Regions from separate parts of the Paenibacillus sp. MER TA 81-3 genome, predicted to be linked through region 4. Evidence: predicted binding sites of a transcription regulator. Region 4 holds the regulator's gene; each other region holds the start of a gene.

What was found. Region 4 encodes Rex, which represses fermentation and respiration genes when NADH is low (regulators of the CRP and FNR family bind a similar motif). Its sites were predicted from a motif close to TTGTGAAATATTTCACAA; they were not measured.
Region 1: the regulator Rex is predicted to act here: its motif matches at 6,125-6,142, upstream of adhE (bifunctional acetaldehyde-CoA/alcohol dehydrogenase).
Region 2: the regulator Rex is predicted to act here: its motif matches at 6,164-6,181, upstream of M3650_RS19815 (cytochrome ubiquinol oxidase subunit I).
Region 3: the regulator Rex is predicted to act here: its motif matches at 908-925, upstream of pflB (formate C-acetyltransferase).

The regions. Positions count from the first base shown of each region.
Region 1 covers NZ_JAMAWB010000010.1:226,859-234,961, forward strand. Annotated here, with positions in the region: gene nirB (nitrite reductase large subunit NirB) at 1-1,399, shown strand, start outside; gene nirD (nitrite reductase small subunit NirD) at 1,432-1,758, shown strand; gene M3650_RS16775 (formate/nitrite transporter family protein) at 1,808-2,599, shown strand; gene M3650_RS16780 (alpha-L-fucosidase) at 3,623-5,026, shown strand; gene M3650_RS16785 (Crp/Fnr family transcriptional regulator) at 5,139-5,846, opposite strand; gene adhE (bifunctional acetaldehyde-CoA/alcohol dehydrogenase) at 6,254-8,103, shown strand, end outside.
Region 2 covers NZ_JAMAWB010000014.1:23,050-31,152, forward strand. Annotated here, with positions in the region: gene M3650_RS19795 (AAA family ATPase) at 387-1,346, shown strand; gene M3650_RS19800 (DUF58 domain-containing protein) at 1,359-2,480, shown strand; gene M3650_RS19805 (DUF4129 domain-containing protein) at 2,470-3,816, shown strand; gene M3650_RS19810 (MGDG synthase family glycosyltransferase) at 4,614-5,825, opposite strand; gene M3650_RS19815 (cytochrome ubiquinol oxidase subunit I) at 6,386-7,786, shown strand; gene cydB (cytochrome d ubiquinol oxidase subunit II) at 7,773-8,103, shown strand, end outside.
Region 3 covers NZ_JAMAWB010000010.1:234,999-243,101, forward strand. Annotated here, with positions in the region: gene adhE (bifunctional acetaldehyde-CoA/alcohol dehydrogenase) at 1-741, shown strand, start outside; gene pflB (formate C-acetyltransferase) at 1,204-3,471, shown strand; gene pflA (pyruvate formate-lyase-activating protein) at 3,644-4,378, shown strand; gene M3650_RS16805 (AraC family transcriptional regulator) at 4,640-7,036, shown strand; gene M3650_RS16810 (ABC transporter permease subunit) at 7,249-8,103, shown strand, end outside.
Region 4 covers NZ_JAMAWB010000018.1:52,658-60,760, reverse strand. Annotated here, with positions in the region: gene dinG (ATP-dependent DNA helicase DinG) at 1-1,745, shown strand, start outside; gene M3650_RS22600 (redox-sensing transcriptional repressor Rex) at 1,754-2,401, shown strand; gene M3650_RS22595 (amidohydrolase) at 2,398-3,708, shown strand; gene M3650_RS22590 (cell wall elongation regulator TseB-like domain-containing protein) at 3,725-4,246, shown strand; gene M3650_RS22585 (quinolinate synthase) at 4,475-5,035, shown strand; gene M3650_RS22580 (AAA family ATPase) at 5,004-6,518, shown strand; gene M3650_RS22575 (3-hydroxyacyl-CoA dehydrogenase family protein) at 6,651-7,523, shown strand; gene M3650_RS22570 (acetate kinase) at 7,520-8,103, shown strand, end outside.

The DNA.
Region 1 (8,103 bases), on a different contig from region 4:
GTTCCACGATGCTTGGAAAGGGACCTACAAAAAAATCGTCTTAAAAGACAACGTCATCGCTGGCGCGGTGCTTTTTGGCAATATCGATGACGCATCAAAATTGGAACGGCTCGTCAAGCAAGGCGTGGAAATGACGGAGGAGCTCTACAACGAACTGACCGGAACAGGAGGTTGCTGCGGCACCAAAGCGAATGCGGCGGCCGACTTTGCCGACGATGATATCGTATGCGGCTGCAACGGCGTCACCAAAAAAATGATTGTGGACGCCATCACGGAACAGGGCTTAACGACGCTCGACGAGGTGAAAGCCTGCACAGGCGCATCCCGTTCTTGCGGCGGATGCAAGCCTTTAGTAGAACAACTGCTGCAGCATGTGCTCGGGGACGGCTTTGAAGCTGGGGGGAGCAAGCAGGGGATATGCGGCTGCACGACGATGTCGCGCGACGAGATTGTAGCGGCTATTCGCGAGAAGGGGCTCCGCGCGACGAAAGAGATCATGAACGTGCTCGACTGGAAGCAGGAGGAAGGCTGCTCGAAGTGCCGCCCGGCACTGAACTATTACTTGGGCATGATTTGGCCGCAGACGTATCAGGACGAGAAAGAATCGCGCTTTGTCAACGAGCGCATGAACGCGAACATTCAGAAGGACGGCACCTATACAGTCGTTCCGCGCATGTACGGCGGTATGACGACACCTGCGGAATTGAAGAAGATAGCAGACGTATCCTTAAAATACAATGTGCCGCTTGTGAAAATGACTGGCGGACAACGGATCGATATCGTCGGCGTGAAGAAGGAGGATTTACCCAGTGTATGGGAGGAGCTGGATATGCCTTCCGGGTATGCCTATGCCAAGTCGCTGCGCACCGTCAAGACTTGCGTTGGCGCGACTTATTGCCGCTTCGGCACGCAGGATTCGATGGGAATGGGCGCACTCTTGGAACGCAAGTTCGAGCGCATTGACTATCCTGCTAAAGTAAAGTTCGCTGTTAACGGCTGCCCGCGCAACTGTGCTGAATCGTGCACGAAGGATATCGGCATCGTCGGTAACGACGGCGGATGGGAAATTTATATCGGCGGCAACGGCGGCATTAAGGCGCGTCTGGCTGACTTGCTCTGCAAGGTGAAGACAGATGAAGAGCTAATTGAAATTACAGCCGCAGTCCTTCAACACTATCGCGAAACGGCAAATTACTTGGAGCGCACTTCGGACTGGGTGGAACGAATCGGATTGGAACACATCCACAAGACGACGGTCGAAGACGCGGAGGGGCGCAAACAACTGGTGGCACGGATGGATGAGGCATTATCGTCGCGTTCAGAGGAACCGTGGCAGCAAGTTATCGGCGATAAAGGGCTGCGCGACAAGATGTTCGGTAAAGTCGTGTTTCAACAATAACGGAGTTAAAGTGGTGAAGGGAGCGTTGGCATATGGCAATAAATAGGGAAGCGGCATGGGTTGCCGTAGGCAAGCAGGATGACTTCATGCCCAGAGTAGGGCGTGTCATATTAATCAACGGTGTAGAGGTAGCCGTATTCCGCACGACGGAGGGCGTATATGCAATTGAGAACCGCAGTCCGCATCCGAAAGGCGGACCGTTGAGCGAGGGGATCGTGTCTGGCCATTATTTGTACGATCCGCTGCACGATTGGAAAATCGATCTGCGCGACGGGTGCGTCCAAGCGCCCGATACAGGGCAGGCGCGCACTTTCGCGGTGCGGGTTGAAGAGGATTCGGTTTATATCGCTGTGATGTGAACCGTTAAGCGTTGCGTTTCGGCACACACGCTCGAAGGGAGAGAAACCCATGTATACACCGACATTGGAAAAAATCAATGAAACAGTCGAAGCAAAAAAGAAGCTGATGTCCAGCGGGTTGCTCCGGTATGTGGTGGCTGCAATGCTTGCAGGGGCGTATGTCGGATTTGGAATCGTGCTCATTTTCACAGTGGGCGGCAACTTTAAAGCAGCAGGATCGCCCGCCGTTCCGATGGTGATGGGCATGTCGTTCGGAATCGCGCTCACACTCATCATCTTTGCGGGGTCAGAGTTGTTCACCGGCAATAACATGCTGTTTACAGTAAGCAGCTTATCCGGCAAAACACCATGGATGCAAACGTTGAAAAACTGGGGTATCGTCTTTACCGGCAATGTGCTCGGAGCGGTTCTGTTCAGCTTGCTCATTAGAACTTCAGGCGTGTTCGGCGGCATTCCGCCAGAACATTTGCTGTTCGCAGCGACGGCGAACAAGATGAGCATGCCGGTGACGGAGTTGTTTTTTCGCGGAATTTTATGTAACTGGCTCGTCTGCCTGGCCATTTGGACATCAATGCGTGCAAAGGAAGACGTCGCAAAGCTGCTGCTCATCTGGTGGATGCTGTACGCATTCATCGCCATCGGGTTCGAACATAGTGTAGCCAACATGTCGCTCATGACCGTGGCGCTGCTCTTGCCGCAGCATCCGGACACGATTACGCTGGCGGGCTGGCTGCACAACATGGTGCCCGTCACACTCGGCAATATTGTCGGTGGGGCCGTTTTCGTCGGAATGGCCTACTGGTTCATCAGCCCGGTCAGAAGCGCTCGCAGCAAATCCTAGAACCTAAGCAGCAAATAAGTGAAAAAGTAAAGCAGCTTAGAACCCAATAGCGGATAAGTTAATAAGCTAACCTATAATCATTTAAACCTTAAACCTTAAACCTTAAACCTTAAACCTTAAACCTTAATCCTTAATCCTGAAAATCTATAAGTCCGGAGCGAGAAGTCTCTTGCTCTGGGCTTTATTTATAACGATTCTGATATGCAACCGCGCACCTATCAGAACGGGGAATGACACAGGAAGAAGACGATACTGCATAAGAGCTTATAGTGCATAGCACCACTCTCCCCGCGACTCAGAGGCGAAAAGTAACGTGTAGGTTCGCGACCTGGATTTGGATAGTGTTATTAACTTTCGACACCAAGACGATGTTGGAAATGAGAGTGATGCGTACCGTGACATAATAGCTTTTCCCCATACATCAATTCAGAAACGCATGTAAGCCTGAGCGTAGGGTAGAGTGGCGCTAAAGCCCAAACGGCAAGTGTTCTGAAATGATCTTAGTGGAGGGAAATATGACACTGAAATACGAACGCTGCAGTCTTCTGACGTAAGGGTAGAGTGGCGCTAAAGCGCAAACGGCAAGTGTTCTGAAATGATTTTAGTGGGGGGAATATGACACTGAAATACGAACGCTGCAGTCTTCTGACGTAAGGATAGAGTGGCGCTAAAGCGCAAACGGCAAAGTAATCTGAGTGAGAGGAAAATGTGACGCAAAGGTACAAACGCTTCAGTCTTCTGACGCAGAGGGAGAGTGGCGCTAAAGCGCAAGTGACATAATACCGTAAACTGGAAGTGTGGGGGGAGCGGGGCCAGTGGCGAACGGCGGCACTTCATTTTCTCATCGATCAGATCCGAAAATGTTAGGTTTACATATGCATTTTGTGAAAAAAGTAAAGGGGTAGAAATTTGTATGTTGCGTCGGGCCTCCTTGATCTGGTTTACTAGGGATGTACCATGTTAGCGGAAACATTTTGATTTCGAACCGGCTGGTTCAGTTCCATAATGGGAGGTTACAAGCAAATGAGTGAAGCGACACAACATGACGATGCACAACAGGAAGAGCAAGTAGTCGAACAAGGCGTGCACAACTTCAGTGCGAAAGACGAATGGGTGAAACCGGAAGACCCGCAATTGCAAGAGCGTCTGGAATGGTTCAAAGACCAGAAGCTTGGCTTCATGATGCACTGGGGAACGTATTCCCAATTGGGTGTAGTGGAATCTTGGGCGCTTAGCGACGAGGATGCAGAGTGGTCCCGGGACGGAATCGATTGGGATGTGGATGGCGAAGAGCTGAAGCAGCAATATTTCGATCTAAACAAGACGTTCAATCCGGTCCGTTTCCAACCGGACGTATGGGCCGACTTGGCGGCGGAAGGCGGATTCAAATATTTGATTTTTACGACGAAACACCATGATGGGTTCTGTATGTGGGATACGAAAACGACTGATTACAAGAGTACGGGAGCGGATACGCCGTTTCATTCGCACAAATATGCTGACATTTGCAAGCATCTGTTCGATGCGTTCCGTGACAAAGGATTGGCGATTGCAACGTATTTCTCCAAAGCGGATTGGCACACTCCATTTTACTGGGCACCTAACATGGAACGAGGAAACAAGACGTGGCGCGGACCGTCTTACAATCCTAAGGAGCATCCGGAGCTATGGGAAAAATTCGTTCAATTCACTCATGAGCAAATCATGGAATTATTGACGAAATACGGTCGAATTGATGTGCTCTGGCTGGATGCTGGATGGGTGAGAGAAGGTAGCAGAGTATGGCAAGATATCCGCCTCGGTGAAGTCGTCGATCGTGCGCGCGAGCAACAGCCGTGGCTCCTTTCAGCCGACCGGACGGTAGGCGGACCGTACGAGAATATCATCACGCCGGAGCAAACGATCCCTGAAGGACCGATGGATGTTCCGTGGGAAAGCTGCATTACGATGGGCACGTCGTTCTCCTTCAGATATGAAGATAAGTATAAGCCGACACGGCAGCTCGTGCACATTTTGCTCGAAGTCGTGGCGAAAGGCGGAAACCTCGCGTTGAACGTCGGTCCACAGCCGGATGGACGGCTGCCGGAAGGGGCTATTGTCCGGATGAAGGAAATGGGCGCGTGGATGAAGACTTACGGCGAGGCTGTTTATGGCACTAGAATTTGTGCGCCGTATTTCACGAAGCAGTGTGCGTTCACCCGCAAAGGGGATACGGTATATTGCTCGTACTTGTACCCATCAGACAATACGCCTGTTAAGGAAAACGTATTCATTCCGTACACTGACACTGTAGGTAAAGTGGAATTGGTCGGTACAAATGAGATGCTGGAATTCAACCGTGTAGAGGATGGAGTATCGATTACTCTCCCGTTATCTGCGCTCGGGGATAAAGCTCCTATTGCTCATGTGTTCCGCATTACTGCCTAACGACGATTGTATTTTTGTGACACACACATAATGTTATCGGTAAATCAAAGAAGAGGGGGCTGACGCCCCTCTTCTTCATTTCTAAGGATACAGAACTTATAACTGTGGCCCATTAAATGCGGCATATCTCCTTCGGACACATCTCACAGTGGCAAATCTCCTGTAAATGCTCGAGCTCGCGAATGACGATCATGCCGTTCTCGTACTCGACTACTCCTTTTTTGCGAAGGTCGCTGAGCATGCGGTTGACACTCTCGCGGGTAGCTCCGATCATGTTGGACAGGTCGGTATGTGTAATCTTCTTGTTGATGAGAATGCCGCCGTCTTCCAGCTCTTCGCCATACGTATTGGAGAGGCGGATCAAGGTTGAGCACAACGCTCCCGGCTTGCCGTACATCATTAGGTCGCGAAATTTCGTCTGGGTTAGACGATGGTGGATACCCATCCATTTCATGAAATCAATGGAAAAATCACAGTGCTGGCATATCAGAATTTCAATATCCTTCTGTTCGATTAGCCAGACATCGGCTTCCTCGACCACTTCGGCCGTGAAGTTGTGCTTCGTGCTATGAAACGGATCTACCTGACCGACCAAGTCGCCAGCTTGATACATGTATAGAATTAGCTCTTTCCCTTCATCCGTCGATTTCGTAATCTTAATACGGCCGCTCTTCAGCAGGAACAGCTTGTCGGAGACGTCGCCTTCCCAGAACAGGTGAGAGCTATCTGGATAAGTGCGGTCTTTGGCTACACTGATTAAACGCTCCACATTTTGGTCCGAGAAGCACGATGTGTTACAAGGCTCTTGAAATCGTTCCATGATGTTAGTCACTCCATTCTCCTCCAATTTGTCTATTTCAATTTTTAGTTATTATGACCCAAGGTATTCCATGTGACAAGTTTCACTATTTTATACGATAATACTATCATGGAGGTTCCAACGAAAGATGTCAATTTAATTAGGTTAAAAATTAGTTACATTTTTGCGAAAATGCCGTGATCATCATCATATAATATAAGAAGAAAAAAGAAAACATAAAGAAGTTTACGTTGTGATGTAGATCACATACCGAATTAAAACCATCGGTTACAATGAATATGTGAAATGATTCACAATAAATGTTAAGCAAATGAACCTCGGATAAGGCCGTAACAGACCAAACACAGACATGAAGAGAGAAACCAAGTCTAAGGTTCACACTTAGTCCTTGAATGGAGGCGGAGAGAATGGCAACGAAACCAGAAGTGAAAGCTACAGAGAAAAAGACAGAGCAAACCGCAAATGTCGAGAAGCACATCCAGCAACTGATTGACCGCGCGAAGAAGGCGCAGGAAGCATTCATGGATATGGATCAGGAGCAAATCGACAAAGTGGTTCAACAAATGGCGTTGGCAGGCTTAGACAAACATATGCATCTCGCGAAAATGGCTGTGGAGGAAACGGGCCGCGGCGTATACGAGGACAAAATTACGAAGAACATCTTTGCTACGGAGTATATTTTTAACCACATTAAATATGAAAAAACAGTAGGCGTGATTGAAGACAATCCGAATGGCGCCTACATGAAGATAGCCGAACCAGTCGGTATCGTGATGGGGATTACGCCAGTAACGAATCCGACATCGACGACGATGTTCAAAGCGCTCATCTCGATTAAGACGCGCAACCCGATTATTTTCGGGTTTCACCCTTCGGCACAGAAATGCAGCGCGGAAGCGGCTCGCATTTTGCATGATGCAGCTGTGAAATATGGCGCACCGGAACATTGCATCCAATGGATCGAGTTCCCGTCGATGGAAGCGACGAACACGCTCATGAACCACCCGGAGGTAGCGCTCATCCTGGCAACAGGCGGCGCGGGCATGGTTCGTTCCGCATACAGCTGCGGCAAACCGGCGCTTGGCGTTGGTCCCGGCAATGTGCCTTGCTTCATTGAAAAGACGGCAGACCTGAACCAAGCAGTAACTGACCTGATTCTGTCCAAAACATTCGACAACGGGATGATTTGCGCTTCCGAGCAGGCGGTTATCATTGAAGAGCCAATTTTCAATCAGACGAAGAAGCTGATGCAGTCCCAAGGCTGCTACTTCCTGAGCAAAGAGGAAATCGGCAAGCTGCAGGGTAGTGCCATGAAAGCCGAAACGTGTGCAGTCAATCCAGTAATTGTCGGCCAGCCGGCGACGAAGATTGCCGAGATGGCGGGCATCAATGTGCCGGACAACACGAAGATTCTCGTGGCCGAGCTGGAAGGTGTCGGACCGAAATATCCGCTGTCCGCAGAGAAATTGAGTCCCGTGCTTGCCTGCTATAAGGTGAAAACGGCGCAGGAAGGTATCGACCGCGCTGCAGAAATCGTTGAATTCGGCGGCATGGGCCACTCTTCGGTCGTCCACACGAACGATGACGACGTTATTGCGAAGTTCTCGGACCGCTTGCAAACCGGGCGCATTCTCGTCAACTCGCCATCCACGCATGGCGCCATCGGGGACCTGTATAACACGAACATTCCGTCCCTGACGCTCGGCTGCGGTTCTTACGGCCGCAACTCGACGTCCTCGAACGTAACGGCGGTGAACTTGCTCAATATTAAACGGGTGGCGAAGCGTACAGTGAATATGCAGTGGTTTAAAGTGCCAAACAAAATCTACTTTGAAAAAGGGGCAACCCAATACTTGGCGAAAATGCCGGACATCAGCCGCGTCATGATTGTTACCGACCCGATGATGGTGAAGCTCGGCTATGTGGAAAAATTGGAATACTACTTGCGTCAACGCCGCAATCCGGTCGTTATCGAAGTGTTCTCCGATGTAGAGCCGGATCCGTCCACCAAGACGGTTGAACGCGGTACGGAAATGATGCAGAGCTTCCAGCCAGACTGTATTATCGCACTTGGCGGCGGATCGCCAATGGACGCAGCGAAGGGCATGTGGCTGTTCTATGAATATCCGGATACGGAATTCGACAACCTGAAGCAGAAGTTCCTTGATATCCGCAAGCGGACTTATAAATATCCGCGACTCGGCAAAAAGGCGAAATTCGTGGCCATTCCAACCACGTCCGGTACGGGTTCGGAAGT
Region 2 (8,103 bases), on a different contig from region 4:
AATTTCTAAATTTGTTTTATTTTTCTATATTTATGGTAAGTTATCAATTGGATAAATGTCAATGGCTTTTTAAAATGTTGTTTTTTATTTGTGTTCATCGGTTTTAAGTTACTACAACCTCCTCCTCTAGGAACAATTCGCCCATACAGTATCATGGATTCAATATAGATGTATGTAACATGTTGGAAATAATTCCATAAATATGTAATGTAAACAAAGGCGTGAGTATGTAGGTGGTAATTTATTAATCTCCATGCATGGTCCAATTCGTAAGTGTGGGAAATCGAGATCGAAAAGGAATTCAGCAGGATAATGGAGAAGGAAGAAGGATGGATCCAAGAAAACGGTTTCCTGTGAAATCCATACGAAACGAGGTGCCTGCTTCCATGGAGTTATCCCACATTCATGCTTTGGCCCAATCGATAAAGGAAAATGTGCAACATGTCATCGTCGGTAAAGACGAGACCATCGATATGATATTCGTCGCTCTTATCACGGGAGGCCATGTGCTGTTGGAAGACGTTCCCGGTACTGGAAAGACGCTGCTCGCGAAATCAATCGCGAAATCGATTGACAGTACCTTTAAGCGCATTCAATTTACGCCCGACCTGCTGCCAACGGATTTGAGCGGAATGAATGTGTACAACCAGAAGGTCAGTGAGTTCCAATTCCGCCCAGGTCCTGTATTCACCAATCTGCTGCTTGCAGATGAAATAAATCGGGCTACACCGCGGACGCAATCGAGTCTTTTGGAGTGCATGGAGGAGCGGCAAGTTAGCATTGACGGGGACACGCTCGTGCTCGAGGAGCCGTTTATCGTGTTAGCAACACAGAACCCGCTAGACAATTACGGGACTTTTCCACTTCCGGAAGCACAGCTAGACCGCTTCATGCTGAAGCTGAAGATGGGTTATCCCTCTTTCGATGAGAGCAAAGCGATCCTGTCACGATTCCGCTTCGGCAACCCGCTGCAAAGCATCGAGCCCGTCGCTTCCAAGGAAGATATCGTGATTGCGCAAAAGCATTACACGAACGTGCACGTCGATGACTCGATTCTGGAGTATTTGCTCAAAATCGTGGAACAGACACGCAAGCACCATGAGATAGCGCTCGGTGCCAGCCCCCGGGCCGGCCAAGCGCTGCTGCGCGCGGTTCAGGCGTATGCCGTTACAGGCGGCCGCGATTATGTGTCACCAGATGACGTGAAGGCCATGGTCGTTCCCGTGCTGGCCCATCGGCTGCTCTTTCACAACACATCCCAGCTCCACACATCCTATGCGGAGTCGGTATTGCAGCACATCGTAAGCCAAGTTCCTGTGCCGACGGAACCGCAATTGACGGAGTAAGGGGGCATCATGATGCCGCTCCATTGGTTGATATTGTTCCTGGGCATCGCCTTGGCGCTGCTTGGGATAGTGTATAAGAAGTTGGCGTTGAAGAACGTATACTACACACGCACGTTCACGAAGCAGAAGCTGTTCGTCGGTGAGAGCGTAGAGATGATTGAGACTATCGGAAATGACAAGCTGTTGCCGCTGTCTTGGGTGCGCCTGGAATCTATGATCCACAGCTCGCTCCGGTTCGAGAGTCAGAGCAACCTTGATGTGGATGTCGGGGAAATCTCGCAGAACCATAAGAGCTTGTTCGCGCTGATGCCTTATACCCAAATCGTGCGAAGGCACCACATTACTTGCACGAGGCGGGGGGTGTACCAGCTGGACAGTGCGACGATGACTGTGGGCGATCCGTTCGGAATTATCGATAAGGTCAGAAGGATCCCGCTTTCTTTGGAAATCGTCGTATTTCCTCAATTGGTGCCGATCGAGCACATCCCTTTTTCCAATAAAAGCTGGATTGGGGACATTACCGTGCGCCGGTGGATACTGGAGGATCCGTTTTGGAAATCAGGCGTACGACCGTATTGTGCCGGCGATTCACTGAAGTCGGTGCATTGGAAGGCGACGGCCCGGACGAACCAGCTGCAAGTGCATAAGTTCGACTATACAGCGGACCGCAAGCTGATGATTATCGTTAATTTTGAAACGAGCGAACGGATGTGGTCCAAGGTTACGAGGCCGGAAGGCGTCGAGCAGGCGATCTCATACGCGGCTTCCATTGCGAACCTGACTGTGATGAAAGGCATCGAGACGGGGTTCAGCTGTAACGGAAGCTTGCACGACCATCCCAAGGGGCAAGCGGTAACGCTAACACCGGCTGCGGGCTCGCACCACCTGTCCGCCATGTTCGATCTAATGTCGAAGCTGGAGCTGGAGCTGACCTTGTCGTTCGAATCACTAATGAAGCAGTGGGAGGATGCGGCGAATACTGATTTCGTCATCATAACGCCGATTCGGCCGAGCGATGGCAACGCGGTTCTATCCCGAATTCGATTGAGGGGCAACGGTGTCGAGCTGGTCGTCCTGCCCGAGCCGAGCCGGCGAGTGACTGAAGCGAAAGAGGTGAATCCGAATGCCGGATAAATCCAAATGGATATCAGACGGATGCCGCGGCCTGTTGGAATACGTGTTGGCGTTTCCGATCGTATTTCTGCTTACTGTATATTTGCTTCCCGAACAGGCAGGCGCCTCGTTCTGGTATGGCATATTGCCTCTGTTTGCATTGCTCGGCGTCATGGCGAAAAAGATCTTCCGCTGGAAGCGGGATAACCTATGGCTCATGTTGGTACTGGTTATCGGGGGCGTGCTGTATGCTGCGTTCGGACCGATAGATATCCCCCGCATCGTGTCTCTTGTAATGTGCTTCGTTCTCTTTGGCCGGGGTGTAAAGATTGTGTCCGAATTAGACTTATGGATGGATACCGTGCATTGGAACGGAATTGCGTTGGCTGTCTATTTCATTGTTTATATCGTATCTATATATCGTCCAGAAATGATGCCGTTTCAAGATCATCTGGTAGGGGCTGGCATAATCGCCATCGTCGTCACGCTGTTTCAAATGAACTGGAGCCAATTGCGCAAGGCCAACCTTAGTGCCGGATCTGGTGATGCCGGAGGTGTTCGCAGCTCGGTTCCGGCCCAGGTGAGCCATATTAATGCGTGGTATGCCGGTTCGTTTTTTGCCTTTATTATGATGGCAGTCGCGCACACGTTCGGTTCGGCGATGGATACGCTTATGAACTGGACCCGATCGCTGCTCGGGTGGCTGTTCCGCAGCAGTCCGCCGACGGATGCCGTGCCCGACATACCGCCGTCAATGCCGGAGCCGCCGCCTCTGTTGGGATTGGGGGAGGCCAAGGAGCCGAGCGCGTTCGCGCAGCTGCTGGAGCGGATCGCCATCGTCGCCGGCTGGTGCGCTCTCGCGGTCGTCATCATTGCTGGCTTCATTTACTTGTTCCGATTTGCCGTGAAGAAATGGTTCCCGAAGCTATGGCAATGGTTGCTTCAGTTCTTCAGCCAAAAGGGTGAGACACCGTCAGAAGTTGGGTATATCGATGAGCAAACGAGCATGTTTCAGTGGGAGAAGCTGCGCCGCAATGTGATGCAGCCTTGGAACCAGGCCATGCGGAGATGGGGGAGGCCGCATGCTAAATATTCGGAACTGAAGACCAATCGCGAACGCGTGCGTTATCTGTATCGGGATCAGCTGCAGCGCTCTGAGGCGAAGGGATACGAGCACCGCTCCTATCTGACGCCGAAGGAGACAGTTCAGGAGATCGGACGGCAGGACCGTGCAGCGAATACTAGCGTCTTGACCGAGTTGGGTGAAGCGTACAATGAAGCGCGGTACGGAGAGAAGGAAATTCCCGATGACAAGGTGGAGCGGTTGTATGCCCACTCGAAGCAGGAGCGGAAATAATGTGTAGGATAATCGCGTCATGCAACGAAAACAAGCTACTCGTCCAGTTGGCTAGGTGGAACTAGCCGGAGGAATAGCTTGTTTTTTGAGTTATAGTATGGTGCTCTTGATTCCGCTGGATTCTATCCAATGCTTCTTAGAGTCAAGGCAGTAGACGGGGCGATCCATTGGAAAATGTGCAGTGGAATTATCCGAAATGGCTGAGGATCACATATAGGGTGTTTTTGATTGGATGTTTTCCAACGAAAAGGATAGTTTCTGCATGCAACGGGACATTCTGGTGTATGTTTTCCAATGGATGTTCTCATCGAAGCCTCCATTGGGCTCGGAGCATCCCGATTCATCCATATTCGCGTTACCAAACATCTAAACAGGAAGAACCGGGCCAGACGAGAGCGTCAGAGTGAGGGCAGTTAGGCCAGAATGACAACCGAAGTGGTTAGAATGAGTCATCTAGGCGTGACGATAGAGTTAAGCTGGTTGGCACAAGTGTTAGAGTGAAGCTGGCTGGGCGTGAGCATCAGACCGAAGTCGTCTGTGTATAGGCACAGACGAGGTTGTCTAGGTTGACCGCAAAATATAAGCCGGTTAGGCATGAGCGCCAGACCCAATTGGTCCAGACATGTATGCTAGATTATATTCGTCCATGCATAAGCTCCAGACCAAAGTTGGACGGCGATTGACGATTAGGCACACATATAACCAGTCACACATACGATTAGACTAATAGAGTAATAGACTAATTGTTATCGAGTGGTCGAATAGCTGCTTAAATAGATGGTTAGACGATTAGTCCCTTATACGATTCTGCGTCGCCGGAACCATTGCCCAGCCGCTTTGCGCTGCATCGCCGGCTGATTCAGCACGTTCAGAATAGCCTGCAACGCGCTGACAGGCGTATGCTGCTGCTCGGCTTGTGCGCGCTCGCGCATTCGCTCCAACTGCTCCGGGTGAGCTTCGAAGGAAGCGAGCTTCGACAGCAGGTCGTCCGCGCTCTTGGCTCGGCGGGCTAGCCCGTTCCGAAGCAAGTAGCGGATGTTATCCTGCTCTTGTCCGGGCAGCGGCTTATAGACGAGCAGCGGCAGCTTCTGCACGACTGCTTCAGTTGTCGTTACGCCGCCTGACTTCGTAATCATCAGGTCGGACATTGCCATGTACTCGTGTACGGCCTCGACATAGCCTTCGATGTGCACGCGCAAGGGCGTCAGCTCCGCCCATCGTTCCAACTGCTGCTGCAGCCGCTCGTTGCGCCCGCAGATGACGATGAATTGCATGCTGCTCGCCCAAGGAGCCTTCTCCAACTCCCGCAGCAGCGATGCGTCGAGCAGGCCGCATCCGCCGCCCATCATCAGCACCGTCATTGCGGAACCGTCTAGCCCGTGGCGTTCACGCAGCTCTTGTTTGTCATAGGTATTGTAGAAGGCTGGACGTACGGGAATTCCCGTCACCTCGATACGTGCCGCGGAGATGCCTTGCGCGACAAGCACGTTCTGTGCTTCCTGTGACCCGACCATATACAGATCGGTGTACGGGTGGATCCAGAAGCTGTGATCCGTATGGTCCGTAATGACGGTAACGGCTGGGCAATCGACGAGGCCGCGTTCCTTCAGCTTCGAGACGGCCGCGCTTGCAGCCGGGAACGTGCTGACGATGACGTCTGGTCTCATACGCTGCACCAGCTTGGACAAGGGGCGCAGACTGGTCAGCCGAACGCTTTTCAACAACTGGGCGAGTCCGCGATCTTTGCGTGTCATCTCGAACAGATAGCCGTACATATTCGGGAACAGCTTAAGCCACTGAATGAAGCAATAGGAGCCGACCCCGTGCAAATGGGGTGCCACCTGTTCCATGTAGTCAACGACGTGCACATCGACATCTTCCTGGAACCACGCTGCGGCCGATTCCCGGATCGCATTGGCCGTTTGCACATGGCCGTGCCCAATGGCACCTGTCAATACAAGCACCTGTGCTTTCCGCTGTGTCTTCGTCTTATTTCCTCGTTCTATCATCGTTTCTAGCCACTCCTTTACCCCTGAGAACTCTATATTAAGCACCACGATGCATTATGTCGTACTTGTTTATCTCTTATCTTCATCCTAATGCAATAAGGGTTGCATGAAAATGGTCTGCGGTTCGGTTCGTATCCTAGACCTTCGACGGGTCTAGTGTATTCCAATTTACGGTAATTCATATATGAAAGGCATGAAGAAACCAGATAGGGATAGGCTCCGAACGAAGTGAGATGGCCAGAATTCAATGTCATTTTTCTTCTTTTTATATTTCAATTATTACTATTTTGTGACGAATGGCACAAAGTTCGCATTTTGCTCAATCTCTCCCCCAAAAGATGTGACATAAATCACATTACCAGAGGCCTTAATCTGACAAAATATCACATGAATCGTGTAATCAACATCATTGATCCCGTGTTCGACTCCGGTATAGGGGTAAGCCAATGTCGATATTTGCCTAATAGCGCCTCATACAATTAGAAGCCGCTTAGGGTTGAACGGGACCTAATAGACTTAATGATTTGTAATTATGAAGAGAAAGGTGGAAGGGGAAACTGATGGATACGGTTATATTGTCACGCATCCAATTCGCATCGACGACGATTTTTCACTACTTCTTCGTGCCAGTGTCGATTGGATTAGCGCTGCTAATCGCAATCATGGAGACGATGTATGTCGTCAAAGGAAAAGAAGAATATAAGAAAATGGCTAAGTTCTGGGGGAAGCTGTTCCTCATTAACTTTGCCGTCGGTGTAGTAACAGGGATTATACAGGAATTCCAATTCGGGATGAACTGGTCAGATTACTCCCGATTCGTAGGTGACGTCTTCGGTGCGCCGCTCGCTATTGAGGCGTTGTTGGCATTCTTCATGGAATCGACCTTCATCGGCTTGTGGATTTTCGGTTGGGAGCGGTTATCGAAGAAGCTGCACTTGCTCTGCATTTGGCTAGTCGCGTTTGGAACGACGATGTCTGCATTCTGGATTTTGGCGGCAAACTCGTTCATGCAAAGACCGGTTGGCTTTACGATTAATAACGGGCGCGCGGAAATGAATGATTTCTTCGCCCTCATCACGAACGGCCAGCTGTTGGTGGAATTTCCACATACGATATTTGCTGCTTTTGCGACGGGCGCGTTCCTTATCACTGGTATTAGCGCTTATAAGCTGCTGAAGAAGCAAGATACGGAATTTTTCAAAAAGTCGTTCCATCTCGGCGTTATCGTAGCACTCATTTCGTCCATCCTGGTTGCCGTCTTCGGCCACCAGCAAGCGCAGTATCTGGTTCACACGCAGCCGATGAAGATGGCGGCCGCAGAGGGCTTGTGGGGAGAAAGCGGGGATCCGGCGCCTTGGACCGTGTTTGCGGCGATTGATCCGGAGAAGAAAGAGAATAGTATGGAGTTCAAGGTTCCATATTTGCTCAGCTTCCTGTCCTATAGCAAGTTCTCTGGTGAAGTAAAGGGCATGAACGAAATTCAAGCGGAATATGAGCAGACCTATGGTCCTGGCAACTACATTCCGCCGGTTCGCACGACGTTCTGGAGCTTCCGCATCATGGTTGCCGCGGGAACGCTCATGATTCTGCTCGCCATGTATGGCTTGTACTTGTCTTATCGCAAGAAGCTGGATAACAAGAACACTTGGTTTATGCGCTTTATGTTGTTTGCCATTTTGCTTCCATTTATCGCCAATACGACAGGCTGGATTATGACTGAGTTTGGCCGTCAGCCTTGGACCGTATTCGGATTGATGCGGACGGAGGACAGCATTTCTCCGAGCGTGAGCGGGGGAGAGGTTCTATTCTCCTTAATCACATTCTCAACTATTTACACGATACTTGGTATAGTAATGGTATATTTGTTCGTTCGTGTCATCAAAAAGGGTCCGAATGAAACCGTAAAGGCAGCACATTCAAATGACCCATTTGATCGGGAGGGACACCATGATTTCTCTTAATGAACTTTGGTTTTTACTTGTCGCTGTTTTGTTCGTTGGCTTCTTTTTCTTGGAAGGATTTGATTTTGGGGTAGGGATGTCCACGAAATTTCTGGCCCGCACGGATGGAGAACGCCGCGTGCTCATCAACTCCATCGGACCGTTCTGGGATGCGAATGAAGTGTGGCTGCTGACGGCAGGCGGAGCGATGTTCGCTGCCTTCCCGAACTGGTATGCCACCATGTTCAGCGGATATTATTTGCCGCTCGTCGTTGTTCTGCTTGCCTTAATCGGGCGCGGTGTCGCGTTCGAGTTCCGGGGCAAGGTGGAGACCGAAC
Region 3 (8,103 bases), on a different contig from region 4:
AACACAAAGTATCCGCTGGCTGACTATGAATTAACGCCGGACGTAGCCATCGTGGATCCGGAATTCGTATACAGCTTGCCGAAAACTGCGGTAGCCGACACCGGTATGGACGTGCTTACGCATGCGATTGAGGCGTACGTGTCCGTTATGGCGAGCGATTACACCGATGGCTTGGCGATTAAAGCTATCCAGCTCGTATTCGCGAATCTAGTGAAATCTCATCATGAAGCATGTCCGAAGGCGCGCGAAAAAATGCACAACGCTTCGACACTTGCCGGTATGGCGTTCGCGAATGCCTTCCTCGGCATCAACCATAGCTTGGCGCACAAATGGGGCGCGCAATATCATACGGCACACGGCCGCACGAATGCCATTCTGCTGCCGCACGTCATTCGCTACAATGCGAAAAAGCCGACGAAGTTCGCTTCGTTCCCGAAATATGACCACTTCGTGGCGGATGAGCGCTACGCGGAAATCGCACGCATCTTGGGATTGCCTGCCCGCACGACGGAAGAGGGCGTGAACAGCCTTATCAAGGCGATTCGCGACATGAACCGCGAGCTCGGCATTCCGGAATCGTTCCAAGCCATCGGCTTCGACGCGAAGGATTTCGAATCCCGCGTAGACTACTTGGCAGACCGCGCGTTCGAAGACCAATGTACGACAGCGAATCCGAAGCTGCCGCTCGTGACGGAATTGGCGGAAGTGTACCGCAACGCCTTCTACGGACGGTTCGAGTAAGAAGGCAGTAACTGAAAGCATGACAGCCTAATCCACCTTTCCTTTATACAGCAGCGAAGAGTCCAGCCCTCTTCGCTGCTATTGTCTGTCATTATGAAAACACGGACATTGTTTTCAACTAAAATTGAACAATAAAATGTGATTAAATTCATGGAGGACAACTATATTGTGATATAAATCACATTAACTGTACGTGAAAAGAGGTACAATTAAATCACAGCAAGGGAAGACAAAAATGAAGCATATTATTTCTTTCTTTGTCAGCCGCACTTAGCAGGAAGTGACGCTTCGCTGGAGAAGTAAAAAGCGAAAGAAAAATAATTGCAGCTTCTAAAGTGAAAAACGTCACAAAATGTAAGATTAGGCATTACAATGAATGGGTATATACATGATATTGCTAGGTGTGAGCGTTCTGGATTGTTTACAGCACATACAGATAATCAAATGTATGGAGGGATTACGATGTCGGTGATTGAAAAGAACATGACTGAAGTAAAAACAATGGATCCATGGCGTGGGTTCAAAATGGGAAAATGGCAAAGACACGTAGATGTGCCTAACTTCCTTGATGACAACATTTTGCCTTATCATGGAGACGAGGCGTTCCTCGCGGGCCCGACTCAGAACACGAAGGACCTGTGGGAAGTTGTAAGCCGTCTGACTAAAGAAGAGCGCGACCGCGGCGGCGTATGGGATGTCGATGTAAACACTCCTTCGACGATCACATCGCACCAACCGGGCTACTTGGATAAAGATAAAGAAAAAGTGGTCGGCGTTCAGACAGATGCTCCGTTCCGCCGTTCCATTCAACCATTCGGCGGCATTCGCATGATGATTGACGCTTGTGAAGCATACGGCTTCAAAATGCCGGATGAAATTGTTAAAATGTTTACAGACATTCGCAAAACGCATAACCAAGGCGTATTTGATGCATATACTTCCGAAATGCGCGCAGCACGCAAAGCTGGAATCATCACGGGCTTGCCGGATGCTTACGGTCGCGGCCGCATCATCGGCGATTATCGCCGAATCGCATTGTACGGTATTGACTATTTAGTTCAACAGAAGAAGCAAGATTTGAAAAACCTTGAAGTGGACGCAATGGATGCTGATACCATTCGCGACCGCGAAGAAATCTCTGAACAAATTCGCGCACTCGGCGAATTGAAGCAACTGGCAGAAATGCATGGCTTCGACATTTCCAAGCCAGCCGTGAACGCGCAAGAAGCGTTCCAATGGGTATACTTTGGCTACTTGGCAGCCGTTAAAGAACAGAACGGTGCGGCAATGTCCCTTGGTCGCGTATCTTCCTTCTTGGATATTTACATTGAACGTGACTTGAAAGAAGGCAACTTGACAGAACAAGAAGCGCAAGAGTTGGTTGACCATTTCGTCATGAAGCTGCGTATCGTTAAGTTTTTGCGCACACCAGACTACAATGAATTGTTCAGTGGTGACCCTACTTGGGTTACAGAATCAATCGGTGGTATGGGAATGGACGGAACGACTCGCGTCACGAAGAACAGCTTCCGTTTCCTGCACACCTTATATAACTTGGGACCAGCTCCAGAGCCAAACTTGACGGTACTGTGGTCCACGAAACTGCCTGAATCGTTCAAAAAATATTGCTCGAAGGTTTCGATTGAAACAAGCTCCATTCAATATGAGAATGATGACCTGATGCGTCCGTTCTACGGTGATGACTACGGTATCGCTTGCTGCGTATCCGCAATGCGCATCGGTAAGCAAATGCAGTTCTTTGGTGCTCGCGCCAACTTGGCAAAATGCTTGCTGTACGCTATCAACGGCGGTAAAGACGAAAAATCCGGCGCTCAAGTCGGACCAGAACTGCCAGCGATTACGAGCGAAGTGCTTGATTACGACGAAGTCGTGAAACGTTTCAAGCAAATGATGGATTGGCTTGCGAAGCTGTACATGAACACGCTCAACATCATTCACTACATGCATGATAAATATAGCTATGAACGTATCGAAATGGCATTGCATGACCGTGAGATTCTGCGCACGATGGCTTGCGGTATTGCAGGACTCTCGGTAGCGGCTGACTCCTTGAGCGCCATTAAATTCGCAAAAGTCAAACCAATCCGCAACGAGCAAGGCATCGCGGTTGACTTCGAAATTGAAGGCGACTACCCTTGCTACGGCAACAATGATGACCGTGTAGACGGTATTGCAATTGAGTTGGTTGAATCGTTCATGAATATGATTCGCAAACATAAAGCATACCGTGGCGCATTGCCGACACAATCGGTTCTGACCATTACGTCGAACGTTGTATATGGCAAGAAAACAGGTACAACGCCTGACGGACGCAAAGCCGGCGAACCGTTCGCACCTGGTGCGAACCCAATGCACGGTCGTGATAAGAAGGGCGCTCTCGCATCGCTGAGCTCGGTAGCCAAGCTGCCTTACGAGCATAGCTTGGACGGCATTTCGAACACCTTCTCCATCGTGCCGAAAGCATTGGGCAAAGAGCTTGACGCTCGGAAATCCAATCTTACGTCGATGATGGACGGATACTTCGGCAGCGGAGCGCATCACTTGAATGTCAACGTATTCGACCGTGAGCAATTGCTCGACGCGATGGAACATCCAGAGAACTATCCACAGCTGACGATTCGCGTGTCCGGTTATGCGGTTAACTTCATCAAGCTGACTCGCGAACAACAAATGGATGTCATTAACCGTACATTCCACGGTTCGATGTAACCGAATTAAGACAGCAACATATGTGAATAATGAAGGAGGGGGAGCAGCCATACCCGAGCAACGCACCTTGCGGTGTTTTCCGGGAGGGCGCCCCCTCTTGCTTTTTCACTAGACATATGTTGATATGTATGAATGACCTCGTGGAAAGCAATAGAGAAAGGACCGTGATACGATGATTGGACGCATACATTCTGTAGAAACGTTCGGCACGGTGGATGGGCCAGGAATTCGCTTCATATTATTCATGCAAGGCTGTGCGTTAAAATGCCAATATTGCCATAATCGCGATACATGGAGTTTGAATGACGGAAAAGAAATGACGATAGAAGAAGCGTTGTCCGAAATCGAATCCTATTTGCCGTATTACCGCAGCTCTGGAGGGGGCTTGACGGTGTCTGGCGGCGAACCGACGCTGCAAGGGCCATTCGTCAAGGAACTGTTCCGGCTAGTGAAGGAACGTTGGGATTTGCATACAACACTCGATACGAACGGTGTTAATGATGTCACAAAGCTTGCGGACCTGTATGATTTGACGGATCTCGTGCTGCTCGACATTAAGCATATCAACAACGAGAAGCATATGTCCCTCACCGGTGTTCCGAATACGCGGACGCTGGAAACGGCGCGTTGGTTATCGGATCACGGGAAGAAAATGTGGATTCGCCATGTGTTTGTGCCGACGATTAATGATGCCGAAGAGGATTTGCTAGAACTCGGACGCTTCATCGGATCGTTGCAAGGCGTTGAGAAGGTAGACATCCTGCCATATCACCAGATGGGCGTATACAAATGGGAGCATCTCGGTGAGAAATATCCACTCGAGGGCGTGCCTTCACCGACAGCAGAAGAAGTGGAACGGGCACAGCGACTTATCGATCAGGGGCGCATGGAAACGGCGCAGCATTGATTGCTCTTATACAAAATAGGAGCCGGGGCACTATCTCAAGAGAGGTAGTGCCCTTTTTGCGTTGTTCTTTCTGCATGCATTGGATTGTGTCCAGTAAAAAAGCAACGGATGCCTTTTTACTGCCCAATTCGAACATTTTACTGTATATTCTCTGTTGGAGCTTGCTTCAAAGGTGAAATAAAAAAAATGTCACATAATTATGTTCAGCTGTGTTTTTTTCTGATATGGTAGTAACAAAAAAACCGAATGGGGGCCTATTGCATGCCGAAATCATCCGAACAAACCATTCGTGCAAGCGGTTCCATAAAGGAGCGTCTCCGCTCTATCTGGACGAAAAAGCTGATGGGGAGGCTGTGGATCCGTTTTTTGCTGCCCTATTTGCTCTTCTTAATGTTAACGCTAACTGCGGGATGGATTGCTTACCGGGAGACGATTGATGTGCTGGAGCGGGAAGTGCTGGAACGGAACGATAAAGCATTGAATCAAGCGCAGACCTTGCTCGAAACGCGGTTCGCTGAAGTGGAGTCGATCGTGCAACAGGTGGCCGATCATCCGAAAATCAAAGGCTTTCAAGTGGTGTCGGAGCCATTTGCCGGCACGAATACGTACAAAGTGATGGCGACCCGCAGCGCGCTTGACGATTACAGCGTCAGCAACCGTTTTTTGATGGATTATTTCGTTATCTTTCAGAACAGCTCGCTCGTCATTTCACCCCATCGGGTGGAATCTATCGACGCCTATTACGGTGATGTGCTGCGGTATAAAGATTGGGATGTTGAGCAATGGAAGCAGGAAATGCTAAAGACCTTTCATTCGAAGGATTTTATCGGCATGAGGACGGTGCGCTACAGGCAGACGGAGGAGCAGATGGTTACGTATGTTCGGTCGCTCGGTTACCCGGGATATTATCAAGGAGCCGTCGTTGCGCTTATTCCGCATAAAGAAATCGAGAAAATACTGCATAGCATCGATGTGAAGCAAGGCGGCACAGTTCGCATTATTGATCAGCAAGGTGAAATGATCGGCTCAATCGGGAATGGTAATGAGGATTCCATAAATAAGTTGATCTCTCGCTCCATGTCCATGAGTAATTCGCATTACCGCACAGACATGGATGGACAGGATATGCTCGTCTCGCAAATTACTTCGGAGAAGACCGGCTGGACGTATATTGCGGCGCAGCCAGCGGCCAACGTCCTGAAAAGCGTGTATGCCATCAAGCGTACAACGTTCACGCTCGTCGGAATATCATTAGCTGTAATCGTGCTGCTCGCCTTATGGTTGTCGCATCGGAACAGCCGTCCGCTGGAGCGGCTCTACTCATACGTGCACACGTTCGCGAAGCCGGGCATGCTGCTGCGTGGCAAACGATCGGATATATTCGCTTATTTACGCGACGCGTTCGCTGAGATGCTGGAGACGACGAAGACGCTCGATCAGAAGCTTACTGAGCGTCAGGAATATGCGCGCATGGCTGTGTTCGATAAATGGCTTCGCGGCGGCTATGCGACGGAGCAGCAGCTGCAATCCTCGCTTGAGCATGCGGGTCTGGAGCGGAACGCCTCCCGATACGCGGTTGCGCTGCTGCAGCTTGGCTGGCACGGAGACGATTGGAGCACATCCGTCCTGCATGAGATGGAGCTGAAGCGGCTCGTTGTCATGGATGAAGCGTTCGGTATGGCCTGCGTGCCTTGTGACGTACACGATATCGAGCAGGACCAAGTCGCGCTGCTCTTCTATAACACGCATGCGGAGGGACAGACAGCGCGGGAGGATGAGGCTGCTCGCTTCAAGCAAGAGATTGAACATACGCTGCACGAGCTGTGCAAGCGGCTGAAGCAATCGCATGTTACTCCGATCTGTACGATTGGCGGAATGGTGTCGAGACGTCTCGATGTGCCGCGTTCGCTAGAGCAAGCTCAGCAACTGCAGTCGGTATTCGAGCGAGATGCTGAGTCGGCATGGACATGGTGGGATGAACAAGAATCGGGACGTGAAGATTTGTACGTGTACAGTCCGGATGTCGAGCTGCGTCTCATCCATGCGGTTCGCGGCGGCAATGAAGAAGAGCTGCTGCAGGTGCTTCATACGACTCGCATAGACAATTGGGAGAAGCAGCACCTGTCCTGCATGATGAAGCAATGGCTGCTTATGGATTTATATTCGACAGCTATGAAGCTGTCGCAGACAGTAGATGCGGCCATGCTGGTCGAGACCACGGTATTCCAGCAGAAGCTAATGAAGAAAGGAACGGATCTTCACAAGCTGTTCCACTCAATCGAGCAAGAGTTCGTTCATATGTGCCGCCTCGTTCATGAACGCAAGCGGAGCAGGAACGAGACGCTGTTCGAAGATATGACAGCATATATCCATGCGAACTATGCCGATTCTTCACTTTCTCTGACGGCGGTGGCCGATGAATTGCACGTGTCCGAGGCGTACGTCTCTGCCTTCTTCAAAGAACAGCGCGGCATCAATTTCTCTGATTATGTGGAAGAACTGCGACTGGAAGCGGCCAAAACGATGATTAAGCAAGGACTGCCTGTGACGGCAATAGCAGAGCGGGTCGGATACAATTCACTCAACTCATTCAGCCGGGCTTTCAAGCGCAAACACGGCATGAGCGCTAGCGAATATCGAAAAATGTTAAGCATATAAAAAGGGAATAATGCACAATCCAAAAAAGTGAATAAATTGTGAAAATCGCTTCTTTCCTCGGGTTTCGGCCACGTCATACAATAGGGGCACGATTAACACGGTAAGCGCTTCCGTTCAGCAGAGCAACACTGCCGATTGTAAGCGCCATCATTAAATCGTGCCGAAGCAAATATCAAAGGTGGATCAAATTCTGAGGAACAGGAGGTGTGTCCTTGTCTGAAAAACGACAGCAAGAAACAGTGCGTTCGCTTTCCGAAACAGAAGTCAGTGGCGACCGCAAAGCATCCATCGCGTTGGGCGCTTATATGAAGCGTTCCTGGCAGTTGTACGTTTTATTCCTCATCCCGCTTCTGTACGTCGTTATCTTTAAATACGGGCCGATGGTCGGCGCGCAAATTGCATTTAAAGATTATAACGTCGTTAAGGGCTTGTGGGCGAGCGATTGGGTCGGAATGAAGCATTTCGTGCGATTTTTCAATTCGTATGATTTCTGGCGCATCATGGAGAATACGCTGTTCATCAGCATTTACTCGCTTGTCATCAGTACGCCGCTTCCGGTGCTGCTTGCGCTCAGTCTGAACGCAGTCCGCATCCGTTGGTTCAAAAATACGGTGCAAATGGTCAGCTACGCGCCGCACTTTATTTCGACCGTCGTCCTCGTCGGATTGCTGCTGCAATTTATGGATCCGCGCACCGGGATGATCAATCAGTTGTTCGGCTTGTTCGGAATCGATCCAGTACATTTTATGGGCGAAATGAAATATTTCAAGTCCATTTATGTATGGTCGGGCATATGGCAGCATATCGGATTTTCCTGCATCATTTATTTGGCAGCGCTCTCAACGGTGGATCCTGCGCTTCATGAAGCGGCTGTATTGGATGGCGCTGGACGGACAAAGCGGATTTGGCATATCGATATGCCGGCCATTTTGCCTATCGCTATGATTTTGCTCATTCTGAATACGGGCCAACTGCTTGAAACCGGTTTTGAAAAAATTTATTTGATGCAGAACCCGCTCAACCTGAAGACATCCGAAGTGATCGATACGTACGTGTACAAGATCGGC
Region 4 (8,103 bases):
CTGCTCAGTTTCTCGTCTGGCTAAGCCAGACGGAGCATGGCGATGATGAGGAGCTGCATTTGGTCCACAAAGGTCCAGATTTCTGGGATACGGTGTCAAGTGATAGCGACTCTTGTCTGAACCGGGCTTGCCCGTGGTTCCGGCGCTGCTTCTATCATCGGGCGAAGAATGAAGCGAATTTGTCGGACATTATTATAACGAACCATTCTCTGCTGTTTACCGATGTCATTGCCGAACATCGTCTGTTGCCCACCTATGAACACTTGGTCATAGATGAGGCTCATCATTTTGAAGAGACGGCAGGCAAACATCTAGGCATCCATTTGCAATATTTTTCACTCATTCATCCGTTAACGCGGCTATTCAAAGACAGCAAGAATGGAGCATTGATCTTGCTTCAGATGCGGCTCCGCCTATCCGGTCACGAGAAAGCGCTTATCTGGGCAGAAGGAATTGACAAGCTGCTCACGCAAATCGTCGACGTGAAGGAACAATGGGACCGTTTGAATGAAGTCTTGTTCCAATTGCTTCCTCCGGCTGAGAACGGACAAGCCGAAGCCGCCGGGCAGACGGTGTTCCGGTTGCCGTCGGGCGAACGTCCAGAAGCTTGGGCTGGCATCACCGAGCTGGAAAGCGACATCCATGTTCGGCTTAGCGATATTGTACGGTCAGGAGAGAAGCTGGCCAACGAATGGAAGGATTACGATGACGAAGAAATTCAGGGCGTTGTCGTGGACGTGACGGGATTGTTCAAAGAATTGGGCCTGGTTCGGGATGAATTCCGCAACTTTATGCAGGGGAAAGACCCGGAAACGGTCTACTGGATGGAAGGGAATTCCCAGTTCAAGCATAAATCGATGCATATGTACGCAGTCCCGGTCGATGTGAGTGATGCACTGAAACGGTATTTTTTTGAACCGAAGAAAAGTGTAATTCTGACATCGGCTACGCTGTCGGTCGATAAATCATTCCAGTTCGTGGCAGAACAAATCGGGCTGAAGGATGCGGAGCGGGACGGACGGCTGCACACGGTCATATTACCGTCACCGTTTAATTACCGGGAACAGGCATTAGTCGTTATCCCGCGTGATTTCCCGAGCGTAAAGGGCGCATCAGATGCAAAGTTCAACCAGATGTTGACGCAATCGATAGCGGATGTCGCGCAAGTAACGAGAGGACGAATGCTTGTGCTCTTCACCTCATATCGCATGCTGCGGGACGTATATGCGCCTTTGAAGGAAGCGCTGAGCGTTCACGGGATTCACGTGCTTGGACAAGGCATTGACAGCGGTAACCGCAGCAAGCTGACCCGCAGGTTCAGGGAGCAATCCGCTTCCGTCTTGCTGGGGACGAGCAGCTTCTGGGAAGGGGTGGACATTCCTGGAGATGCACTCACGTGCTTGGCGATTGTTCGACTTCCGTTCCAGCCGCCGAACCACCCGTTGGTCGAGGCAAAATCAGAGCGGCTGAAACGGCAAAATCAGAATCCATTCCGGAAGTATTCCGTGCCGCAAGCCGTTATCCGCTTTAAGCAGGGATTCGGCCGATTGGTGCGGACCTCGCAGGATAAGGGAATCGTCATCATCTATGATACGCGCGTGATCGAAACAAGCTATGGCAAGCACTTTTTATATTCCTTGCCGGGACCAAAGATGGAGCACATGGCTGCAGAGCAGTTGGTTCCGCGCATTGAAACGTGGTTGGACGATAATCAAAAGACGTTGAAGAGCGATGAGGGGACTTGATTTAAGATATGAAAACATTAAAAATATCTGAAGCTGTTGTTCGACGTCTGCCGGTCTATTTGCGTCATTTGATAGAACTGAAGCAGCGTGAAGTATTGACAGTTTCTTCTCAGGATTTGGGCCAGAAGCTGGATTTAAATCCAGCGCAAATCCGCAAGGACTTGGCTTATTTTGGAGATTTTGGACGCAAAGGCATTGGTTATGACGTATCTTATTTAATACAGCAAATCCGTCATATATTGAAGCTGGACCAAATTATTAACGTTGGCTTGGTCGGTGCCGGTAAACTGGGGCATGCGTTGTGCAATTACACGGTCTACTTGAAAGACAACATGAAAATCGTAGCTGTGTTCGACGCCATGGAGTCCAAGATTGGCACGGATATTAATAATCTGAAAGTTCAACCTATGAGCGAAATGATCACAACGGTTCGAAATCAGCACATCCGTATCGGAATTATTACGGTTCCGGCCGCGGAAGCGCAATATGTAGCGGAGCAATTCGTCGAGGCCGGTGTAGAAGCCATTTTGAACTTTGCACCTGTTATTTTGAAGGTTCCGTCTCATGTGCGCGTGCATACTGCCGATTTCACAACGGATTTGTTTAGCCTGGCTTATTATTTAACGGATCAGGGAAAGGAAGTTCCAGTCCAATGACAAAGCGAATCATTATTGAAAATGGCGCCTTTGCGGTACTTAATGCTCAATCCGGGCAAACCTCAACCAAGGGAACGATGGTTATTGAAAATGATCGAATTGTCCACTTGGGAGATTCACTTCCTGCGCAGTTCGATACGAGTGATGCAGAGAGAATAAACGGCAAAGGTCTATTCTTCCTGCCTGGTTTAATCAATACGCATGGTCATGCTGCGATGTCGCTCCTGCGCGGGTATGGTGACGACATGGTGCTGCAATCGTGGCTGCAGGAGAAAATGTGGCCAATGGAAGCGAAATTTACGGCACAGGATGTGTACTGGGGAACCGCATTATCCGTCGTTGAGATGCTTAAGGGCGGAACCACAACGTTCGTCGACATGTATGATCATATGGATGAAGTCGCTAAAGTCTGCGAGCAGTCCGGTATTCGGGGCTGTCTGACGCGCGGCGCAATCGGGTTGTGTCCTGAAGACGTTCAGGATGCGAAGCTTGAAGAAGCGGTTCAATTCGCAAAAGACTGGAACGGCAAGGCGAATGGACGGATTACAACCGTGCTGGCGCCGCATGCGCCATATACGTGTCCGCCGGCATTCATTGAGAAGTTCGTGCAAGCGGCACATGATATGGATTTACCTCTTCATACACATATGTCGGAGACGAAGGCGGAAGTGGAACAGAACGTGAAGGATTATGGGCTTCGTCCGGTTGCTCATTTAGAGAAATTGGGCTTCTTTTCGCGACCGTCGTTCATTGCACACGGGGTACATTTGACAGATGAAGAAATTGCGATTCTGGCTCACTACCATGTAGCCGTGTCTCATAATCCAGGCAGCAACCTCAAGTTGGCGAGCGGTGTAGCTCGGGTTCCTGAATTGTTGCGCGCAGGAGTTGTCGTCTCTCTCGGAACGGATGGTCCGGCCAGCAACAATAACTTAGACATGTTCGAAGAAATGCGGCTTGCTGCGCTTATACACAAAGGAGTATCGGGAGATCCAACCGCGATTCCGGCTGCAGAAGCGCTGCGCATGGGTACCGTATACGGGGCGAAGACGATTTCGCTTCCTGATGTAGGATTGCTTGAGGTCGGTATGAAGGCAGATATGGTTGCGGTAGATATCGATCAAGCTCACTTCATTCCGCATACGGATCTCGTATCTCACATGATTTACTCCGCTTCGGCTAAAGATGTGAAGCATGTATGGATTGATGGAGAACAGGTCGTGAAGAATGGCGAATGCCTGACGTTAGATGAAGAACGTATCCGTCATGAGACGCAGCAATGCTTCGAGCAGCTGCTGCAGCGATAAGCGGGGGGATTTATTCATGGTAAGAAGCCGCACACGTCGGCGTTCCAAATGGAAATGGTATATCCCGCTGGCGGTTCTTATTCTGATTCTTCTCATTGCTGCTGTATATATGTATGTGCAATATATAAATGCTGATGAGCGAGTGAAAGAAGCTGATATCATTCGCCGAGCGAATGATAGTGTAAAGCTCGCAGAAATATCCGGTGTCGAGAAGAGCGTATGGGACGACATTGTCTATGTTGTTGAAGGTAAAGATGAACAAGACCAAGAACGACTGGTGTGGGTGTTTCCGAAGAAAGTCGTATCTATGTACGCCTTTGAAGGAATAAAAAAAGATGCGATGAAAGCAAAAATAAAAGAGCAATATAACAAGGTTCACATCGTACGGCTTATTCCCGGATATAAAGACGGGCAATATGTATGGCAGGCGATGCTGGAACGAGCGGACGAACAGGGCGCCAACCGCTATTATTATCAATTTTATCTGTTCGCCGACGGTTCACCGATCGGAGAAATCTACGGGCTGCCTAATAAATAACGATGGACCACCTTACACCGTATTCTTGCAAGTGACGCGATTGAAGCGTTGCAGCGAGAGTGCGGTGTTTTTTTGTTGCCAAGGAGATTGGCAGCTATGGTACACTTTACATTCAACTTCAGTGTATATACTGTGATATACTCTAACATGTACTGAATGATATATTTCATGTATTCAACAAGCGCCGTTTTCATGTAGATAGATTAGAGGGTGAGGAGGTATTTCAGCATGACGAAAAAAGTTCGTATCGCTCCTACCGTCCTGATTATGATTGTGACGGGCGCCGTACTGTTCGGTGGATGGGCGTTGTATCAGACTAATTTTGTGAAGCAGCCAGTGGAACAGATCGTGCAAAAGCATGCTGAGATTACACAATATCATGTTGACTGGCAGACCGACGCGATGAAGGTTCAAATTCAGACGAAGCCGGGTGTCGATGTCCGTGAATTGGTTCAGCAGCTGAATGGCGATTTGGAAAAGCAAGCAAAAGGGAAAAAGGTAGTTATTGAATATATGAATGACCATAGCACGCCGAAAATCGATAAATGGTGGTCCCAGGCTTTGTTTGATGTCGCTGAAGCGATGGTACATCAAAAATATAGTCAAATTCCATTACGTCTGCAGCAACTGCAGCAGCCGGGGATAGAAGTTCAGACGGAAATGGACAACCAGTATGTATATATTACGGTGAAGGATGGACAAGGCAGCAAGACGTTGCTGCTGCCGTTAGAAGGTACACGGATGGGGGTGTGGCCGTATGAGAAATCGACAATCGATGCGATGGCCTGAGTGGGTCATCGGCGTATCCATTCCACTCCTGTTGTTCATTATTTTTCTTGGAGTGAATGTGTGGCCGATCGTACTGGCGGCCGCCGCAATAGGTGTATTGGCGTTCGCAGCGCAGCGTCGTGGTGCGGGTATGGCAGCAACCTCTGGCCGCAAAGATTCACGAAGTCTTAAGGTCACTGCAATGAGCTTCGATAACATCGGGGGTCAAGAACGTGCCAAACATGAGCTGGTAGAAGCTTTGGACTTCCTAGTTCGCCCTGACGCGATCAGTAAATTCGGAATACGTCCTCTAAAGGGCATTCTTCTAACCGGTCCTCCGGGGACAGGGAAGACGTTGATGGCCAAGGCGTCGGCCCATTACGCAGACGCGTTGTTCATTGGAGTATCCGGCAGTGAGTTCGTAGAGATGTTCGTTGGGGTCGGTGCTGGCCGGGTGCGAGAGCTGTTTAAGGACGCGAGACAGCGTGCCGTGAAGGAGAAAAAAGAGAACGCAGTTATTTTTATCGATGAGATTGACGTTATCGGCGGTAAACGTGAAGGCGGGCAACAGCGGGAATACGATCAGACATTGAACCAATTGTTGACGGAAATGGACGGTTTATATGCGGATCAGACGCCAAGAATTCTCGTGATGGCAGCGACAAACCGTAAAGAGATGCTCGACAGCGCATTGCTGCGTCCGGGTCGGTTCGACCGTCATATTCAAGTGGATATGCCGGACAAGAAAGGCCGTCGTCATATTTTGGATTTGCATGCGGATAACAAGCCGCTGGCCGATGATGTCAATCTGGACCGGATTGCGGAAGAGACGTTCGGATTTTCCGGTGCACAGCTTGAAAGTGTACTGAATGAAGGCGCGATTTATGCGATGCGTGAACAGGCTGACTTGATTTCGACAGCACATTTATCGCAGGCGATTGATAAGGTGCTGATGGGAGAGAAGAGCGACCGCGAGACGAATCAGGAAGAACGGCGCCGGGTCGCAATTCATGAATTGGGTCATGCAATTATGGCGGAGCTAGTCCGTCCGGGAAGCGTATCTCAAGTTTCATTAAGTCCGAGAGGTCAAGCGCTTGGCTACGTCCGACACCAGCCACAGGAAGAACGTTATTTGTATACGAAGCCGTTCTTGGAAGAACAGATTATGATCGCGTTGGGTGGAGCTGCTGCTGAAGAAATGTTCTATGGGAACCGCAGTACAGGCTCCCAGGGAGACTTCGATCAAGCGCTTAATATTGTCGAGACGATGATTAATTCAGGCTTGACCAGCTTGGGAATTGTACGCCTGAAGCATCTGTCTCCCGATGTCTTGACAAAAGAGACACAGGCGATTATGTTAGATTTGACGGATCGCACGCATGAGCTGTTGAAAGAGCACCAGGAAGCATTCGAGCGCTGTCTGAAGCATTTGATTGAAGAAGAGTACGTAAGCGGTGAGAAATTCCGGTGTCTATTATGTGACAAGAAACAATTACCAGCGTGAAAATGCGCTGGTTATTTCTTTTTATTTTCAACAATCATGTTAAGATAATATTAGGTACCTATGCACTGATAACGCGAGCTATATCTCGGGTACACTATGCAGAGCATAGCAACATGAAAGGTGGAAGAGACCATGTTTTTCAAAAAAATCGGCGTCATTGGCGGCGGTACAATGGGCCAAGGCATTGCAGAAATGCTTGCTGTGAAAGGCCTGGACGTGCTGCTAGTGGAGCAAACGCCGGAAAAGCTGGACCATGCATACGAAATGATTGAAACGAGCTTGGACAAACAGCTGGAGAAATGGGCTATCACTCAAGCGGAAAAAAAATTAATTCTTTCGCGCATACATAAGGTGACGCATCTGGCTGAACTTAGTGCATGCGATATGGTTATAGAAACCATCTCCGAAGATATCGAAGCGAAGAAAAGCGTATTTGCGGAGCTGGATCGCGTCTGCCCTAGCAATATCATTCTGGCAAGCAACACATCGACATTGTCTTTGACCGAATTGGCGAGCTCTACGAAATATCCGGAGCGAGTTATCGGTATGCATTTCATTCATCCAGTTTCGAAAGTGGATCTTGTCGAAATTATCCGCGGGTTAAAAACATCAGATGCTACATTTGATGAGACGAAGCGGTTTGTTGAAGAAGTTGTGCAGAAGAAAGGCGTTATGGTGTATGAATCGCCGGGCTTCGTCACGACACGGATTATTTGTAACTTAATTAACGAAGCGTTACATGTGCTGCAAGAAGGAGTCGCATCTGCAGAAGATATCGACAATGCGATGCGAATCGGATACAATTTCCAATATGGTCCATTAGAGATGGCTGACCGCTTTGGTCTCGATTCCGTACTGGCAGCGATGGAGCGCATGTTCCGTGAATTCGGCGACATTAAATATCGTCCGTCCGTATTGTTGAAAAAAATGGTCCGCGCCGGTCACCTCGGCGTGAAGACGGGCGTCGGATTTTTCAACTATGACAAGGATGGGGATAGATTATGAAAGTACTAGTCATTAATGCGGGAAGCTCCTCGCTTAAATATCAGTTGTATGACATGACGGATGAGTCGGTATTAGCAGCAGGTCGGGTGGAAAGAATTGGAATGGATTCTTCCATTCTCGTACATGAGCCTCACCATACGGATGAGATTACCGAAGTCAGCGAAATTTTGGACCATACAATCGCGATTCGCAAAGTATTGGACAAGTTGACGGATCCGGAAGTCGGTGTCGTGAAATCTACAAGCGAAATTGAAGCCGTTGGCCATCGGGTCGTTCACGGCGGTGAATCATTCAATAACTCAGTGCTTGTAGACTCGAATGTAAAAGCGGAAATTCGCCGTTTGTTCGAGTTGGCGCCGCTTCACAATCCGGCTCACATGATGGGGATCAAAGCGGTCGAAGCGAACATGGGTAACGTACCGCAAGCGGTCGTATTCGATACGGCTTTCCATCAGACGATGCCTGCGAAAGCTTACATGTATGCCATTCCGAAGGTGCTCTACAAGAAGCACAAAATCCGTCGTTACGGTTTCCATGGCACATCTCACGATTATGTAAGCAAACGTACGGCAGAAACGCT